Polymorphobacter megasporae: one gene and its partner. The protein of the gene in region 1 interacts with the protein of each later gene in a pairwise test. Links are inferred from orthologs where the notes say so. Each region holds a gene or a part of one and is shown on either strand. Other genes may lie near its edges. The genes, in order: KTC28_RS13105 and KTC28_RS15360.

Region 1 (3,212 bases):
CTTCGGGCACCCGACCGGCGACACCGTGCTGCGCGACGTGGCGGGCGAGCTCCGACGGCATTGCCGGACGGACTGCTTCGCGGCGCGCATCGGCGGCGACGAATTCGCGATGATCGTCGGCGGCGTCACCGCCTCCACACAACTCGACGCGCTCGTTGCGGCGCTGCTCGTCAGCCTCCGCCGCCCCATCCGCCGCGACGGCCGCAAGCTCGAAGTGTCGGCGAGCATCGGCATCGCGTGGTGGACCGACGATAGCGACGGCAGCTCCGACCTGATCGCCCGCGCCGACGCCGCACTCTACGATGCCAAGCGCCAGGATCGCGGCTCGGCACGCATTTTCGGCAACCGCTTCATCTCGACCGGTGTCGCAAAGCGCGTGCCACTCAAGGCGGTCGGGTAGCGCGATCGGCCCAAAGCCATCGCGTGCATCCCCCGGCATCCCTTCCGCAGTGCAGCATGACGTGATACACGCCGCCGCATGCTGACGATCAACGCCGTGACGGTGCGCCTTGGCGGGCGCGTCATCCTCGACCGCGCCTCCGCCGCGATTCCCCCCCGTGCGCGCGTCGGCCTGATCGGGCGCAACGGCGCGGGCAAATCGACGCTGATGAAGCTGATCGCCAAGGTCAACGAGCCCGACGAAGGCGGCATCGACATGCCGCGCGGTGCTCGCATCGGCTATGTCGCGCAGGAGGCTCCCGCCGGTGCCGCGACGCCGTTTGAGACCGTCCTCGCCGCCGACGTCGAGCGCGCCGCGCTGCTCGCCGAGGAGGAGGGTCACCCCGACGCCCACCGTATCGGCGAGATCCACGAGCGCCTCAACGCGATCGACGCCCACACCGCCCCGGCCCGCGCCAGCCGCATCCTTGTCGGACTGGGCTTCGACGAGGCCGCGCAGCACCGTCCGCTCGACAGCTATTCGGGCGGCTGGCGGATGCGCGTTGCCCTCGCCGCCCTGCTGTTCTCGCAGCCCGACCTTTTGCTGCTCGACGAGCCATCGAACCACCTCGACCTCGAGGCGACGCTGTGGCTCGAAAGCTTCCTCAAGAGCTACCGCGCGACGATGGTCGTCATCAGCCACGAACGCGACCTGCTCAACAACGTCGTCGACTATATCCTCCACCTCGAAGGCGGGACGACGACGCTGTATGCCGGCGGCTACGACGACTTCGAGCGCCAGCGCAACGAGCGGCTCGCCCAGTTGGCCTCGGCGCGCGAGGCACAGGCGACCCAACGTGCCAAGCTGACCGACTATATCGCGCGTAACTCGGCCCGCGCCTCGACCGCGAAGCAGGCGCAGTCGCGGATGAAGGCACTGGCGAAAATGCAGCCGATCGCCGAGGCCGCGAACGACCCGAGCCTGGTATTCGACTTCCCCTCGCCCGCCGTGCTCAAGCCACCTCTGGTTCAGCTCGATCACGCTGCTGTCGGATACGATGGCACGCCGATCCTTGAGCAGGTCGACCTGCGCCTCGACCCCGACGACCGGCTGGCGCTGCTCGGGCGCAACGGCAACGGCAAGACGACGCTCGCGCGGCTACTCGCGGGACAGCTTCCCGCGATGGAGGGGCATATCGGCATGTCGACCAAACTCAAGGTCGGCTATTTTACTCAGTATCAGGTCGAGGAACTCGACAGCGACGACACCCCGCTTGCCCACATGGGACGGCTGATGCCCGGGGCGAAACCGGCGGCGGTGCGCGGCCAGCTGGGGCGCTTCGGCTTCTCGGGGCTGATGGCCGAACAGAAGGTCGGCAAGATGTCGGGTGGCGAAAAGGCGCGGCTCGCGCTGGCGCTGATTACCCGCGATGCCCCGCACCTGCTCATCCTCGACGAGCCGACCAACCACCTTGACGTCGATGCGCGCGAGGCGCTGGTCCAGGCGCTCGCCGATTATGGCGGCGCGGTTGTTGTCGTCAGCCACGATCGACACATGCTCGAAGCGACCGCCGACCGGCTGGTGCTTGTCGAGGACGGCCACGCGACCGAGTTCTCGGGCTCGCTCGACGACTATACCGATCGCGTCCTCGGCCGCGGCGATGCCCGCCCCGAGAAGCGCCCTGCCCCCGCTAAGTCAGAGAAAAAGGCGGCAAGGCAGGAGTCGGCGGGCGACCGGGCAAAGTCGGTCGTCATGCGCCGGACCGCACGCGAGGCGGAGGCTGACATCACCCGGCTGACCGCGCGGCTGGCACAGCTCGACACTGCGCTCGGTGACCCGACGAAGGCGACCGGCGCAGACCGGCTGGCCGGCGTCCCCGCACTCCTCAAGACGCGGGCGACGGTCGAGAAAGCGCTGGCGGAGGCCGAGGCGAAGTGGGTGGCGGCGAGCGAAGCGCTCGAAGCGGCGGCATAGCGACGGCGGCATAGGCGCGTTCGAAACTGGCGAAGGCCGCGAGCGCCGCCGCGATGCACTCATTCTCCGCGCCTGCGTCGAGCGGAAGCGCCTCGAGCACCCGCAGGAAGGCGGACCAGCTTTTCGGGATCGCCGTCTGCCTTGCAAAGTGCCGGGCGCCAAACGCGGGGCCCATGCCGAGCGCGTAGGCGCGCAGAGCAAGCTGCCGCCCGCCGAGTGCCGATCCCTCGAGGACGTAGAGACTGCCGATCGTCTGCGCCGCCGACATCAGCGGGCCAGCGGCATCCGGGGCGGATCGAGGGTCTGCGCCGCGGACATCGGCGATATCAGCACGCAGCGCCGGGGCAATGAGACGGTCGGGCCACATCTCGAAAAATGTAGTTGCACCGCTTTCGGTCAGCGCGCGTTCAAGCGGTTCGCGCGCCTCCAATGTCGCATCGAGATAGGCGGCGTACGAGCGACAATCATCGAAAAAGCCGGCGTAATTGACGATTGCATCGAGTCTCCGGTGCGCGTGATCGGTGGCCGATCGCAGGCGTGAGCGCCGGTCAGGGCTGGTCAAGGCGGGCTCATCCAGGACTGCCGAAGCCGAGCCTGCGCAGCAGCGGGACCAATTGCGCAGTGCCATAAGGCTTGCCGATCACCGGTGCATTGGCATGCCCCCGGTCCTGCAGGTCACCGTCATAACCGGTGGCAAACGCGAACGGAATCCCCCGAAATAATAGGACATCGGCGACGCCGAGGCTCGTCTCCACACCGAGGTTGAAGTCGAGCAAAGCGAACTGAAACACTTGGGCGTCGAGCGCGTCGAGGGCCTCGGTCACCGACGCGGCCATCGTCACATGCGCCGCTCCGAGCG
Region 2 (3,751 bases), 480 kb from region 1 along the record:
ACCTATGAGGCGGTCCACCAGACCACCGCGGTCGGGCTCGGCCAGACGTCGGCGGTCGGCATCGGCGGCGATCCGGTCAACGGCACCGACTTCATCGACGTCCTCGAACTCTACCTCGCCGACCCCGCGACGACGTCGATCATCATGATCGGCGAAATCGGAGGAGCTGCGGAAGAAGACGCCGCCGAGTTTATCCGCCTGAACAAGGTCAAGAAGCCGATGGTCGGCTTCATCGCCGGTCGCACCGCTCCCCCGGGCCGCCGCATGGGCCACGCCGGGGCGATCGTCGCCGGCGGCAAGGGCAAGGCCGAGGACAAGATCGAGGCGATGCGCGCCGCCGGGATCCGCGTCGCCGATTCACCCTCGGCGCTGGGCACGACGCTGATCGAGCTGCTGCGGGGTTGAAGCTCCGTCATGGCGGGGTGACATACGGTGACCCCGCCGTTATGACCCCTCGCGCGGGCGACAATCCGAGGACGTGACCAATGGACTATGAGGGCGGAATTCCCGCGGCCAGCGACATGGCCGGGCCGTCGTGGGCGCGCGCCGATTGGCCGCCGCAGCCGACCGATGTGCTGACGCTGGCGCTCGATGCATCGGGGATCGACCTGCCGCCGAAGGCCGCGAAGCCCGCACCCGGCAAGCCGGCAACGGCAGCGCCGGCCAGCGCACCGGCCGCACATGCACCGGCTCACGACGCCGCCGCGATCGAGCAGGCCGCGCAGGACTCGATCAGCGCGATGATGCTGATCCGCACCTATCGCGTCCGCGGCCATCTCGCGTCGAACCTCGATCCGCTCGGCCTGACCAAGCGCGAACTGCCTGCCGACCTGACGCCCGAATATCATGGCTTCAAGGAGGCCGACCTCGACCGCGAAATCTTCCTTGGCGGTGCCTTGGGCATGGAACGCGGCACTGTCCGCGAACTCGTCTCGATCCTGCGCGCGAACTATTGCGGCAATGTCGGCGTCGAATACATGCACATCAACGACGTCGAGGAGCGCCGCTTCATTCAGGAGCGCATCGAAGGGCGCGATAAGGAAATCCAGTTCAGCGAGCTGGGCAAGAAGGCGATCCTCAACAAGCTGATCGAAGCCGAGCAGTTCGAGCGTTTCCTCGGCAAGAAATACGTCGGGACCAAGCGCTTCGGTCTCGACGGCGGTGAATCGATGATCCCGGCGATGGAGTCGATCATCAAGATCGGCGGCCAGAACGGCATCAAGGAAATCATCTTCGGCATGCCGCATCGCGGGCGGCTCAACATGCTCGGCAACGTCATGCAGAAGCCGTTCCGCGTCATCTTCCATGAATTCGGCGGCGGCTCGGCGAACCCCGACGACGTCGGTGGGTCGGGCGACGTCAAGTATCACCTCGGCACTTCGACCGACCGCGAGTTCGACGGCAACAAGGTCCACCTGTCGCTGACACCGAACCCGTCGCACCTCGAAGCCGTCGATCCCGTCGTCCTCGGCAAGGTCCGCGCGATCCAGACCGTCCGCGGCGACGACGACCATGGCGAAGTCCTCCCCGTCCTGATGCACGGCGACGCCGCGTTCGCGGGGCAGGGGATCGTCGCCGAGTGCTTCGGTTTCTCAGGCCTCACCGGCTACAACACCGGCGGGTGCATCCACTACGTCGTTAACAACCAGATCGGCTTCACCACCAGCCCGCAGTTCGCGCGCTCGTCGCCGTACCCGAGCGACGTCGCCAAGATCGTCCAGGCGCCGATCTTCCACGTCAACGGCGACGACCCCGAGGCCGTGACTTTTGCCACCAAGGTCGCAACCGAATTCCGCCAGCAGTTCAAGCGCGACGTCGTCATCGACATGTGGTGCTACCGCCGCTTCGGCCACAACGAATCCGACGAACCGAGCTTCACCCAGCCGCTGATGTACGCTGCGATCGGCCACCATCCGCCGGTCAGCGAGCTGTACGCCAAGCGCCTGATCGCCGAGAATGTCGTCGACGAGGCATGGGTCGCCGACAACATCGCGCAGTTCACCAACCGCCTCGAAGGCGATTTCGCCGCCGCGACCGGGTACAAGGCGAACAAGGCTGAATGGTTCGAGGGCCGCTGGTCGGGCCTCGGCAAGCCGAAGGAAGAAGTCACCGGACGCCGCGCCGCCGAAACCGGCGTTGCCACCGACGACCTCCGCACCGTCGGCACCGCGCTGGTTACGGTCCCCCCGGCGTTCACCGTCCACAAGACGCTCGCCCGCATTCTCGACGCCAAGGCTTCGACGATCACCACCGGCGAGGGGATCGACTGGGCGACCGCCGAGGCGCTGGCGTTCGGCACGCTGTTGCAGGACGGCTATGGCGTCCGCCTGTCGGGACAGGATTCGGGGCGCGGCACCTTCTCGCAGCGCCACTCGGTCTGGGTCGACCAGGTCGACGGCAGCAAATACACGCCGTTAAAGTCGATCGACGCGAAGTTCGAGGTGCTCGACTCGCCGCTGAGCGAGTTCGGCGTCCTCGGTTTCGAATACGGCTATTCGCTCGCCGATCCAAAGACGCTCGTGCTGTGGGAAGGCCAGTTCGGCGACTTCGTCAACGGCGCGCAGGTGATGATCGACCAGTTCATCGCGGCGGGCGAGGCGAAGTGGCTGCGCGCGACGGGGCTTGTCATGCTCCTGCCGCACGGCTTCGAAGGGCAGGGGCCCGAGCATAGTTCGGCGCGGCTCGAACGCTTCCTCCAGCTCTGCGCCGAGGACAATATGCAGGTGGCGAACTGCACGACGCCGGCGAATTATTTCCACCTGCTGCGGCGCCAGATGATGCGCGATTTCCGCAAGCCGTTGATCGTGATGACGCCGAAGTCGTTGCTACGAGCGAAGCGCGCGGTGTCGAGCCTCGCCGACATGGCGGCGGGATCGAGCTTTCACCGCTGCCTCGACGACATCAACCCGGTCCCCGACGCGCAGGTCCGGCGGCTCGTATTGTGTTCGGGCAAGGTCTATTACGACCTGCTCGAAGCGCGCGAGAAGAACGCCCGCGACGACATCTACATCCTGCGTGTCGAACAGCTCTATCCGTTCCCGGCAGACGTTATCGCCGACTATGCCGCGCGCTTTACCGGCCTCGAAGAGGTCGTCTGGGCGCAGGAAGAGCCGCGCAATGCCGGGGCGTGGAGCTTCGTCGCGCCGCTGATCGAGGATGCGCTCGAAAAGCGCCCGGCCTATGCGGGCCGTGCTGCAGCGGCGGCGACCGCGACCGGGTTGCTCAAGCGGCATAATGCCGAGCAGGCGAAGCTGATCGCCGAGGCGCTCGGCGCGACGCGCGGCGAAATCACCGCCGCGATTCGCGGCGGCCTGAAGTCGGTCCAGGCGGCCGAGTGACGCCGCGCGGCACCATATTCTCATTCGACGGCATTGTTTGGAACTAGATCATGGCAACCGACGTCACCATCCCCGCGCTGGGTGAATCGATCACCGAGGCGACCGTCGGCGAGTGGCTCAAGGCCCCCGGCGACGCGGTCGCGGTCGACGAGCCGATCGTCAGTCTCGAGACCGACAAGGTCGCGGTCGAAGTGCCGTCGCCGGTCGCGGGCACGATGGGCGAGCAGTTGTTCAAGGTCGGCGACACCGTCAACGTCGGCGCGCTGATCGCGCGGATCGAGAGCGGGGCAGGAGCTGCGGCGCAAATGGCGGCACCGACCCCGGCGGTCGTCGAGAGCGTCAAGCCTGCCGCGACCGCGTCAGCAAAGGCCGAGCCGAGCAAGGCCGAAACGCCCAAGCCCGAGACCAAGGCC

What was found.
Region 2: the proteins of KTC28_RS13105 (region 1) and KTC28_RS15360 interact in binary tests that used the Escherichia coli proteins (3 or more experiments, as listed by UniProt). The link is inferred for Polymorphobacter megasporae from one-to-one orthologs.

Annotation. Positions count from the first base shown.
Region 1 is NZ_CP081848.1:2,799,098-2,802,309, reverse strand. Bases 19-2,915 are described here. They hold KTC28_RS13105 (ABC-F family ATP-binding cassette domain-containing protein), read left to right. Parts: upstream 19-478; coding sequence 479-2,353; downstream 2,354-2,915. Other genes in these bases: KTC28_RS13100 (biliverdin-producing heme oxygenase), read right to left, coding at 2,265-2,915; KTC28_RS13110 (sensor domain-containing diguanylate cyclase), read left to right, coding at 19-400. Also shown: more of KTC28_RS13110, read left to right, coding at 1-18; KTC28_RS13095 (HWE histidine kinase domain-containing protein), read right to left, coding at 2,923-3,212. UniProt on the Escherichia coli protein: Genetic data indicate it may be involved in ribosome assembly or function.
Region 2 is NZ_CP081848.1:3,278,119-3,281,869, reverse strand. What follows is about bases 103-3,538. They hold KTC28_RS15360 (2-oxoglutarate dehydrogenase E1 component), read left to right. Parts: upstream 103-485; coding sequence 486-3,338; downstream 3,339-3,538. Other genes in these bases: odhB (2-oxoglutarate dehydrogenase complex dihydrolipoyllysine-residue succinyltransferase), read left to right, coding at 3,389-3,538; sucD (succinate--CoA ligase subunit alpha), read left to right, coding at 103-405. Also shown: more of sucD, read left to right, coding at 1-102; more of odhB, read left to right, coding at 3,539-3,751. UniProt on the Escherichia coli protein: E1 component of the 2-oxoglutarate dehydrogenase (OGDH) complex which catalyzes the decarboxylation of 2-oxoglutarate, the first step in the conversion of 2-oxoglutarate to succinyl-CoA and CO(2).